One region of the Marinilactibacillus sp. XAAS-LB27 genome, then DNA from elsewhere that is predicted to be linked to it. Evidence: riboswitches for the same ligand, from Rfam matches in the RefSeq annotation. Region 1 holds a riboswitch; the other holds the start of a gene.

Region 1 (5,786 bases):
GATTAGTTGGTGCTGGTGGTATCGGTGCACCATTGATTTTCGCAATGAGATCTTATCGTTGGAACCAAGTTGGATCTATTCTGATTGGACTAGTCGTACTGATTCTTTTAGTGGAACTATTCTCAAACAAACTAAGATCTAGATTAGTTAGCGGAACAAAATAAAATATAGTATACTCGAGAAGTTGCATCTTGGAAAAGGTGCAGCTTTTTATTATAATTGGAAAGCGCCGGTTGTAAGCAAGAAAACCGTGCTGCGGAGGGTTTAAATGAATACCAATAAATTGTTTTTTAAATATGTTAGTTTAAATGTTTTAGGTATGATCGGAATTTCTTTATATATTCTAGCGGATACTTTTTTTATCGCACAAGCTCTGGGCTCCAACGGAATCGCTTCTTTGAATTTGAGTATACCGGCTTACGGTGTGATTCACGGGATCGGACTGATGCTGGGACTAGGTGGAGCTTCGCGCTTTAGCATACTGAATGCACAGCGGAAAATTAAAGAAGCACGAAGTGTTTACACGCAATCTCTTCTATTTGGATTGATTGTGGGAATCGTATTTTCTATTATAGGTGTTGTAGGTGCAGATACTATTGCACGCATGCTTGGTGCTAACAACGAAACGTTTGCGAATACGTCTATTTACCTAAGAACACTGTTGTTCTTTTCTCCATTTTTTATTTTGAATAATGCTATGCAATCTTTTGTTAGAAATGACGGTGATCCATCACTAGCAATGTACGGCATGTTACTGGGTAGTTTTTTGAATATTGTCTTGGATTATATTTTTATTTTCCCGTTAGATATGGGGATGTTTGGAGCAGCTCTAGCAACGAGTATTGCGCCGATCAGTAGTTTGGCCATTTTAAGTATGCACTTTAGACGTCCAACGAATCAGCTGAAATTTGTGTTCCAAGGTATTCAACTAAAAGTGATGAAAGATATCTGTTACTTGGGTGCAGCTGGATTTATCAATGAAATTGCAGCCGCTGTGGTTATGTTTTCATTTAACACGATTATCTTTACACTTGAAGGAAATCTAGGACTAGCCGCTTACGGTATTGTCGCAAATATCTCTTTTGTCGTATTATCGTTGTTTACAGGGGTCGCACAAGGAGCACAGCCGCTTTTAAGTGATAGCTATGGGCTCAAAGACTTAGACAAGATGAAACACGTACTAACGCTTTCTATAGCCACAGCGCTCTCTATTAGTACGCTGATTTATGTCTCGACTTTTGTATTCAGAGACGGCATTATTTCTGCTTTTAATAGCGATCAGAATCTGCACGTTAAAGAGATGGCAGTTTTTGGTCTTTTGATTTACTTTATCGGTTTTTTCTTCGCAGGAGCCAATACGATCCTGACAACGTATTTCAGTGCAACGGATCAACCAAGGTTGGCATTATTCTTTTCCCTTCTTAGAGGTGGATTTATCATTATTCCAGTTGTTTTATTATTGAGTCATCTTTACGGGATGACCGGGGTATGGTCTTCTTATGTAGTGGCGGAAGCAGTCGTCATTGGCTGGATTATGGTTAAAATGAATCCGAAAAAACGCATTAAGCAGAAAAAAGTACAAACTAAATAAACTTCAAAAATTTATAACTAAATTAACCGCTGATTTGTTCTGTAACGGAACAGTTAGCGGTTGTTTTTTATAAGATAACATCTTTTAGAGACTGATTACATTAATTAAACATACGAAGATAAATAAGCGTACAATAAATCTATCTTGTAGTTGAAGGGATTTGAGAGGATGAACAAGTATGTTGTGCTACTTCGAGGAATCAATGTCGGTGGTAAAAATAAAGTGAAGATGGCAGACTTGCGTACTGAATTAATAAAAGAAGGATTTGATACTGTTCAAACCTATATTCAAAGTGGAAATATAGTCGTCGAATCTAACCTAGTTAGTGAAACGATTACCCAAAAAGTAGCGACTCTACTAACCCAAAAATTCACATTAGATACGACTTCATTAAAAATATTGACGTTAAACAAAGAAAGCTATGAATCAGTCATAGCGGAGGCACCTGAAAACTATGGAAGAGTTGATCAGACAGTTGATTATCGTTATGATGTCTTATTCTTGATAGACATTACTGCTGAAGATGCTATGAAAGAAGTCGAAACACGTGGTGGGATTGATCAATCTTGGTGCGGAACCAATGTAATCTATTACCGTAGACCTGGACCAACGCACCCGGATTATACTAAAAGTGCATTAAGCAGACTTGCAAAAAAAGATATTTACCAGTCAATGACCGTTAGAAATTGGAAGACAACCACAAGGCTATGGGAAATGATTCAAACCTAACCATTTACAATAAAAGTTATCCTATTATCGGTAACTTCTGGTAGAGAAATTAGTATTTTTTTAATTTATTGTGGTGTACGGAAATTTACAAATCTTTCTAAAATTTAACTACGTTAAATGCACGAATTGTTCCTAATTACTGAACATCATTTGTTGGGTTGAAACGCATTTGTCAGTATCCATGTAAAGATACCTAGAAGACATGAAGGTTTTATATTAAGAAACAGTAGTGGTAAAAAGAATTAATAAATAATTAGCTTTTTTGAAAATAGAGATAGTTATACAAAAGAAAAAGTTATTGACAAAAGATTTTTGACTCTTTATTCTTAGACTTACAAAAGTGAATAGTCTTCAGGGCAGGGTGAAAGTCCCTACCGGTGGTAAAGCCCACGAGCCGCAAGGCAGATTCGGTTAAATTCCGAAGCCGACAGTATAGTCTGGATGAAAGAAGACATTGAATGATATAGTGAATATTCTGGGAGTCTGTAATTTTTGACTTTTAGGACAGTAGCTAGTTGTATTCAGAATGCCCTGGGAAAATTTTTTTTCCAGGGTTTTTAGCGTTCTCTACTGTATAGGAGCAATCGTATACTAGGAGTCTGTTTATTTGAATACAGTTAAATTCAAAAGCCAAGCCCTGAATCTCTAATAAAGATTTAGGGTTTTTTTTGATGGAAGGAGAATCTATGTGGACAGATTCTATATGAGAATCGCATTAATGTTAGCAGAAAAAGGTAGGGGACAAACCTCACCAAATCCGCTCGTCGGAGCCGTTATTGTTAAAGAAGGAAGAGTCATAGGTCACGGATATCATGAACAATACGGGAGACCGCACGCTGAAGTTAATGCTATTAAAAATGCAACTGAGCCGGTGGGAGGCGCAACAATTTACGTCACACTTGAACCTTGCGTACATTTTGGGAAAACGCCGCCTTGTACGGATTTAATTATTAAAAGCAAGATAAAAAGAGTCGTCGTAGCTGCAACGGATCCCAATCCATTGGTAGCCGGTAAAGGCATTCAACTTCTCCAAGAAGCAGGTATTGAAGTAAGAGAAGGCGTACTTCGAGAAGAAAGTGAAAAATTAAACGAGGTATTCAATAAATTTATTACAACTAAAAAACCCTTTGTCATTATGAAGTATGCAATGACGTTGGATGGGAAAATTGCTACTGAATCAGGGGAATCTAAATGGATTTCATCTAAAAAATCTAGAAATCATGCGCATAAAATCAGAGGGAAGGTTGCTGCAATATTGGTAGGGATTGGGACGGTACTTAAAGATGATCCATTACTAACCTGTCGCATTGAAGGGATGTCGAATCCTATAAGGGTTGTGTTAGATAGGAACTTGAGTATACCAGAGTCATCAAATATTCTTCAGACTTTAGATCTAGCGCCTACGATTATTTTTACATCCGAGTCAGCTTGTGTAGAGAAAATAGATCGACTGAAGCAAAAGGGTGTGCAAGTTTTATTGATGCAGTTGGATGACGGAACATTCGACTTCAAAAAATTAATGACGATTTTAGGGGACGCTTGTATCGATAGTCTATTGATTGAAGGCGGGGCTTCAACTCATGCAGCAGCATTCGAAGCTGGTGTCGTAGATAAAGTTGCTGTGTATATTGCGCCCAAGATACTCGGAGGTCAGAATGCTTTATCTCCTATTGGGGGGGAAGGGATTCAGAAGATCAGTGCAGCTTTGGAACTCAAAACGTATGAGTTGAGTCAATTAGGAGAAGATATTTTAGTAGAAGGGTATTTGTAAGAGGAGGAATCAAAGTGTTCACAGGGATAGTCGAAGAAATTGGAACAGTGACAAACATCAGAAAGTCTGTAAAATCTAGTCGAATAACCATTAGTGCGAGTGAAGTCTTGCAAGGAACAAAAATCGGGGACAGCATTATGGTTCAGGGCGTTTGCTTGACCGTAGAGAAGATGACTACTCAAACCTTTGAAGCAGATGTCATGGCTGAAACAATGACTAGGACGAATTTTCAACAGTTAACGAATCAATCACGTGTAAATTTAGAGCGTGCATTAACCTTAGAAACAAGGTTAGGTGGCCATATGGTTAGTGGACACATTGACGGAACAGGGATTATTAAAAGGTATCGACAGGAAGAGAATGCAGTTTGGGTAACCGTGGAAACTGGATCCGAAATTCTCAAATATATAATCGAAAAAGGGTCCATTGCTATAGACGGTATTAGCTTGACTGTCGTTTCAGTAACGGACAAATCTTTTTCTGTATCCATTATTCCACATACCGCTGAAGAAACAACATTGCTCAAGCATAGCATAGGTGATTTGGTCAATTTAGAGTGTGACCTTATTGGGAAATATGTGGAAAAATTGCTAAAAGTATCAAGTGAAAAAGCAACAAATCAGTCATCGATAACAGAGAGTGTTTTATTGAATGCTGGATTTATTTAGATGGAGGTAGACGTATGTTTAATGATATAGAAGAACTAATTGAAGATATCAAAAACGGAAAAAACGTTATTATCGTAGATGACGAAAACAGAGAAAATGAAGGAGACATTATCTGCGCAGCAGAATTTGCAACGCCAGAAAACGTTAACTTTATGGCTAAATATGCTAGAGGACTCATCTGTATACCTATGACAGGAGAATATACAAATAAATTTAATTTATCTCAAATGGTTAGTCGGAACACTGATGACCATGGTACTGCCTTTACCGTTTCAATTGATTTTAAAGATACGACTACTGGTATATCAGCCTATGAAAGATCACTCACAGCATTAAAACTTGTGGAAGAAAAAACAGAAGCTAAAGATTTCAAGCATCCAGGTCATATGTTTCCACTTGAAGCAGTAAAAGGAGGTGTTCTAAAAAGAATCGGACACACGGAAGCTACAGTCGACCTCGCACGTCTTGCTGGCTTAAAGCCAGTTGGACTTTGTTGTGAAATCATGAATGAGGATGGAACGATGGCGAGAAGAGATGACCTGATCGGTTTCGCGGCTGAGCATGGGTTGAAAATTGGTACAATCAAAGATTTAGTGGAGTATCGAAAGAAAACCGAACAAGTAATGATTAAGGATTCTGTTGCGAAATTGCCAACGAAGTACGGAGAATTTACAATCCACTCTTATCAGCATGCTTATACAAATGAGCATCATATCGCTCTAGTAATGGGCGTCGTCAGTGACGGAGAGCCGGTGTTGTGTAGGGTACACTCGGAATGTTTGACAGGAGATGTTTTTGCATCGAAAAAGTGTGATTGTGGAGAGCAATTAGACTTAGCCATGAAGAAGATTGCAGATGAAGGTAGAGGGATTCTGCTATATATGAGACAAGAGGGTAGAGGCATAGGTTTAATTAATAAAATTAGAGCATATGCTTTACAAGATCAAGGGCACGATACGATTCAAGCAAATTTACTCTTAGGGTTACCAGTCGATGCAAGAGAGTATCATGAGTGTAAACAAATTTT
Region 2 (5,786 bases), on a different contig from region 1:
AGCACTCGTTGCACAAATAACCTGAATCGAGTTGTCTATAAACTGCTGCTGTACTTTAATTTTGTCATCAATTGTCAAATCAGAATGATAACTCTCGGCTCGGATCCCTAATTCAGTTCTCAAGACTGAAGCCATCTCGTCAGCCAGTTTTTTGCTTGAAAAATAAACAATCCCAGGACTTTCCAACTGATGAACGAGTTCCTTTAAACGATCTTTTTTGTTCCCCTCGCAAATCTCTACTTTTAATTTTATCGAAGATCTGTCTACTGAATGTATAATCTCTCTAGTTTCTATAGAATCTATATCTAAAGACTGTTTGATTTCACTGCGAACTTGTTCTGTGGCTGTAGCCGTCAGAGCCATTGTTGTAGGATGGTTAAGTTTTCTTTTAGCCTCACCAATCTTAAGATAGTCTGGTCGGAAATCCATTCCCCATTGAGAGATACAATGGGCTTCGTCAACGACAAACAAGGCAATATCTAGTTGAGAAAGTTTTGTCATCAAAAAATCGAACTGAATCATTTCTGGAGAGATATAAAGAAATTTAAACTTATGAAGATTTTTCATAATTCTTCTTTTTTCATTTCTGGACGATAAGCTATTTAAAGCGGCTACTTGCCGTTCTCCACTACTTTTAAGTTTTTCAACCTGATCCTGCATCAATGATAGAAGTGGTGATACAATCAAAACCAGCCCTTCTTTTATATAACCAGGTAATTGATAGCAGATTGATTTCCCACTGCCAGTTGGTAACATAACCACCGAATCTACTTCTTGTAGGGCTGCTTGAATAGCTTCTTTTTGACCAGATCTAAAAGTCTTATAATTGAATTTTTCATAAAGTATCTGCTCTAGCGTTTTCTCTACCATATCTAATCCTTTCAATTTCTACTAGTCTAAACCACATAAACATCAGATCTTCATAATCTTGTTTTGCTTGTTTATAGGAATACTTGGGATTTTGTTCAAAGGCCATCTTTAAACGCTCATACTGATCCGCAGGAATATATGGCTGGAAATTGAAGTCTGGGTGAACAAGATAAATTTCAAGAATATGTTCTCTAATCGTATTTAATTTTAATTGCCTGACTTCTGAGATTTGCTCTACACTATACCCTTCGTTTACCATCAAATAAGTATCGTACGTACTTTTAGATAACCCAAAATAAGTACGCTGATCTAGGTATGTGACAAAATCATTTAATAAAAGACCTTCAGATGCTCTAGCTTGGATAATCAGTTGTTCGAAGGTGTTACTTAGACGTACATTCAATTCTACAGATTCCATTTCTAGACTTTCTGCTAATTGTCGATTCGTTTTCCCGATGATATCATGACCAGTTAATTTTCCAACAATCATACTTGCTTCCTCTTTTGCAAACGTTAAAAGCAAGTCATATAATTCCGTTGCCCACTGGAGAGCTAATTGATCCATTGGTTTTTTCTGCTTACTCAACCATGCTTTAACCGATTCTTGATCACTCGGTTCCTTAATGGAAGGACTATATTTTTTATTGTCATATCTTTTCTCAGAAAATATCTGAGAAACCAATTGAATTTGTAGATAAAAAGAATTTCTGAGTGTGGCATTTTCAAGAGAACGAATAGCTTCAGGGTACTTTTTATTTTCAAAATATTGAGTCAATGATTTGTAGCCAAGCGATGTTAAAAGGTATCCCTCTTCCTCGCTACCTTGAAGTAAATTTTTAGAACAAAGTTTTTGTAGATAATGTTCTAGATGTTCTTTTTTTAATTCTTTGAATAATCCAAAAGCAGGAAACAACTGCTCATTCTCAACTTTAAATAATATCGAAGGTGTTCTTCTTCCATGAAACACATGAATCAGCTGAGAGCTTTTCGATGGATAATGGTTATTAAAAAAAGATAATAAAAAATACAAGAAATATCGATTTTGAGTAGCCATAGTTCACCTCTTCTTCTTCTCAGAATACACGTTCAGATCTATTTTTTCAATATAAAAAAGGCGGTCATATAGACCCGCCTTTTGTAATATCTATTTGTTAGTTGATAAAGCTTAGTTCTCATTTTCTAAAACATATCGTTTGGACTGTTTTTTATAAAGTCTGGTTCTTGATTTAACTAACCAAGGTTTAAGCTTTTGAAATGCCACAAAAAAGATGATGCCTACAATTGGACCTTTAATCAGATTGAAAGGAACAATTGAGTAGACTAGATATTCTCTGATCGGCCCAACACTGAATCCCATTACAGCCATATAAGCAGGAATTAGGAATACCCAATTCAAGAGAGCCATAACGACACTTAATGACAGTGTACTTGCTACAGTAGCAAACACTTTTTCTCTAGTACGTAATCCCATTTTTGTGATAATAAAGTAAATGGGTAACGTATAGGCTAAAGAAGCAATAAATTGTGCTGAATCGCCTATTGGTAAACCCATGTCTCCACCTTTTTGAATGAAAGATAGTAGAGAACGAATAAAGGCAATGGTAATACCGCCTATAGGACCATACATATACATTCCGAATAATACGGGTAGATCACTGAAATCAATCTTCAGAAAAGATGCTGCGGGTAAAATAGGGAACGAAAACATAGAAATGATCCATGCTAGTGAAGCTAATACTGCTATACCGACTACTTTTTGCGTTTTGTTGCTTGACATTGAAAATCCTCCTAGAAGGATTCATCCTGGTTAGGGTATTGAACTTATTGATGCTTATCCCTATTTGGTTCCGACATTTCGAAGTGAGACCGGTCAGAGAATGCACTCTAGAAATGCAAAAACTCTGTTCAGTTCCACTTCAGGAAATGAACAGAGCTAAATAGACATAATGATTCAGTCAAAAAGCTCCATCTTCTTTATACCAGACTATACTGTCGGTACTGGAATTACACCAGTTCAGCAAAACAAAAGTTTCGCTCGTGGACTTTACCACCGGTCGGGATTTGCGCCCTGCCCCTGAAGATGAATCATATTATTTTTTTGCTTATTTTTAATAAGCACATTACTATTATACAAAATCACACAGAAATGTCAACAGCTCAGTCTAAAATGAATCAAAAGTACTTGTAGAATTTTGGTCAATAGGCAAATGTATGATGAATGTTGAGCCTTTACCAAGTGTAGATTCTACTCTTAAGCGACCTCCATGTGCTTCAATAATACTCTGCACAACAGATAAACCAATTCCTGTACCAGATGCATTGTCTGAATAATTTTTTCTAGATTTGTCTGCTTTAAAGAATCGATCAAAAATATATGGAACATCTTCTTTAGGAATACCCGTTCCGGTATCTCTAACTTCCATAATAACCTCTTCCAGGTTTTTATCTTCAAACAATCTCAATGTAACCGTCTTAGCAGACTTATCTGTCATACCGGTATGTCTGATTGCATTATTAATTAGATTCACGAATACTTGATCCATTTTGTCTTTGTCGATAGGCAATTCAATTATTTCTTCTGGAACGTCTAATACTAAGTTGACGTTGACTTCTGAAGCCATCTTATTGAATCTGGAAACGAGTGTACTCAAGTAATGGTTCAGGTCTAGAGGATCTTTTTCAATCTCAATAAATCCCGCTTCCATTCTTGATAGATCAAGCATCTCATTGACCATTCTATTCATACGTTGCGATTCATCACTAATGATTTGAGCCATTTCTTTTTTCTCATCGATTGTCTCAGCTATATCATCAATAATTGCTTCACTATACCCTTGAACCATCACTAACGGCGTTCTTAGTTCATGGGAAATATTATTAATAAAGTCAACACGCATCTTATCTAATCTATGTTCATGAGTCAGGTCCTTAGTGGAAACAAGAATTCCTCTAATTTCCAGTGTGTCATCTTCGATTAGAGGCAATATCGTTACCTCATAATAAAATTCGACCATTTCAATACTGAACTGAGAAAATTTCTTTGTTTCAACAGCTTCTTTTAAGTTTAACTCTATATCAATATAGTCATCTTTCGTTGAAAAATTACCCTTTTCTACTTGATATTGCGTTAAAAATAAATCTCCAGCAGGATTGGAAAGAATCAGACTCTGATCGGAATCATAATATAATATTCCCGTATCAATACTGGTCATGATATGAGATAACAGTTCTTTTTCCTGTCTGACCACGGTTCTATTTGTTTCAAGAGAGTGGCCCATTTTGTTCATTGCCATAGCAAGTTCAGACAAATCATCTCTACCTGAGACCGGTAGTTGATGACTAAAGTCATCTCGTGCATAATCAAAAGCAATATTTGTCATAGCATTGATTGGTTCAGATATGTGTCTACGTAAATACAAATAATAAGCGTAACTTAAAAATACACTAAACAAAATAAGTAAACTTAACGCATAGAAAACCGTGCGTTCAACTTCAGCGATAAAAGAAAGATCTGCATATGCATAAAATGTCAATTGTTCGCCTTGATAATTGATATGTTTGATGTGGAAGATATAAGGGATTTTATTTTCATATCCCGGATCAGAATCAGAACGAATCTGATTTTCTTCACCAGACACGATATCTTCAACTAAATTAGGATTGCTGATTACTCTCTGATAAATATCGTCAGAAAATTGGAGATTCCACTCTTCTTCGTTATAAACATCTTGCCCCTCAGAACGAAGCGCAAAATTGAGCTTTGCATGAATGACATTGGCTTCCTGAAGATAATTTATTATGAAGTCAGGATCGCTTTCAGAAAGGGTTTCTACGTTATGAATAAAGGATTCGTAGTCATTCAGATAGTTCTGCTTGATCTGCTCGGAGTAAAATTGGGCATAAAATAAAGATGTGGCAACGAGAGAAATGAGAATAAATCCAGAAGTAATCAGCCAAACTCTTATAGCGACGATATTCAGCTTCATACTTCTATCCTACTCCTCTTCTTCATGAGGGTATGAATTCAGTTTGTAACCAAGCCCCCATACAGTTTCAATCATTTTAGCAGCGGTTTGGGATTCTTTTTTAAGTTTTTCACGCAAACGTTTGACGTGCGTGTCTACTGTTCTTAAATCACCAAAAAATTCATATTTCCAAACTTCTCTTAATAATTGTTCTCTACCAAAAATCTGATCAGGAGAAGACATCAAATAGTGCAAAAGATCATATTCTTTTGGCGTCAGGTTGACTGATCGACCATCAGCTGTTACACGTCTAGAATCGTTATCGATCTCAAGATGCGGTAAAGTCAGTGTATCAGAGACATCGGCAGCTTTATTCATGCTTCCACTACCCGTTTGAGTTCTCTTAAGAATCGCAGAAACTCTTAATACAATTTCTCTTGGACTGAAAGGTTTGACGATATAATCATCTGCCCCCACTTCAAATCCTTGAATACGATTCAATTCTTCACCTTTTGCTGTAAGCATCATAATGGGTGTTTCTTTTTCTTTTCGCAATTCTTCAGCAGCTTCGATTCCATCCATTTCAGGCATCATAAGGTCTAGAAGAATTAAATCGTAGTCATTTTCTAGTGCTAATTGTAATGCGATCTTTCCATTTTCAGCTTCGTCAATCTCATAATTGGCCTTTTCTAGATACATTCTTAGTAATCTACGAATACGATTTTCATCGTCAACCACCAATATTTTTTTTGCTTGCTGTTCTGTACTGCCTTGTAATTTTTCATCCGTCACGATTAGACACTCCTTAGCACGTGATACTATTGACTTTAAATTATAATACGTAACTAGTACGATATTATATCCTACTCGAGTTTAATTATAACTAAGATAAGATGAATGCGCCACTAATTCCAACTGGAATCGCTCTAGCTACTCTTATACGTCAAAAAT

Evidence for each region. A riboswitch is a leader RNA that binds a small molecule or an ion and turns the genes downstream of it on or off. The one in region 1 is predicted to bind FMN.
Region 2: another riboswitch for FMN. It lies ahead of VXN63_RS02875 (ECF transporter S component); the one in region 1 lies ahead of ribD (bifunctional diaminohydroxyphosphoribosylaminopyrimidine deaminase/5-amino-6-(5-phosphoribosylamino)uracil reductase RibD).

Annotation. Positions count from the first base shown of each region.
Region 1 covers NZ_JAYXKP010000004.1:40,709-46,494, forward strand. Annotated here, with positions in the region: gene phnE (phosphonate ABC transporter, permease protein PhnE) at 1-164, shown strand, start outside; gene VXN63_RS06545 (MATE family efflux transporter) at 269-1,591, shown strand; gene VXN63_RS06550 (DUF1697 domain-containing protein) at 1,760-2,320, shown strand; FMN riboswitch at 2,664-2,777, shown strand; gene ribD (bifunctional diaminohydroxyphosphoribosylaminopyrimidine deaminase/5-amino-6-(5-phosphoribosylamino)uracil reductase RibD) at 3,024-4,091, shown strand; gene VXN63_RS06560 (riboflavin synthase) at 4,106-4,759, shown strand; gene VXN63_RS06565 (bifunctional 3,4-dihydroxy-2-butanone-4-phosphate synthase/GTP cyclohydrolase II) at 4,774-5,786, shown strand, end outside.
Region 2 covers NZ_JAYXKP010000001.1:588,972-594,757, forward strand. Annotated here, with positions in the region: gene VXN63_RS02865 (RecQ family ATP-dependent DNA helicase) at 1-870, opposite strand, end outside; gene VXN63_RS02870 (helix-turn-helix domain-containing protein) at 836-1,924, opposite strand; gene VXN63_RS02875 (ECF transporter S component) at 2,036-2,647, opposite strand; FMN riboswitch at 2,834-2,956, opposite strand; gene VXN63_RS02880 (sensor histidine kinase) at 3,033-4,856, opposite strand; gene VXN63_RS02885 (response regulator transcription factor) at 4,866-5,627, opposite strand.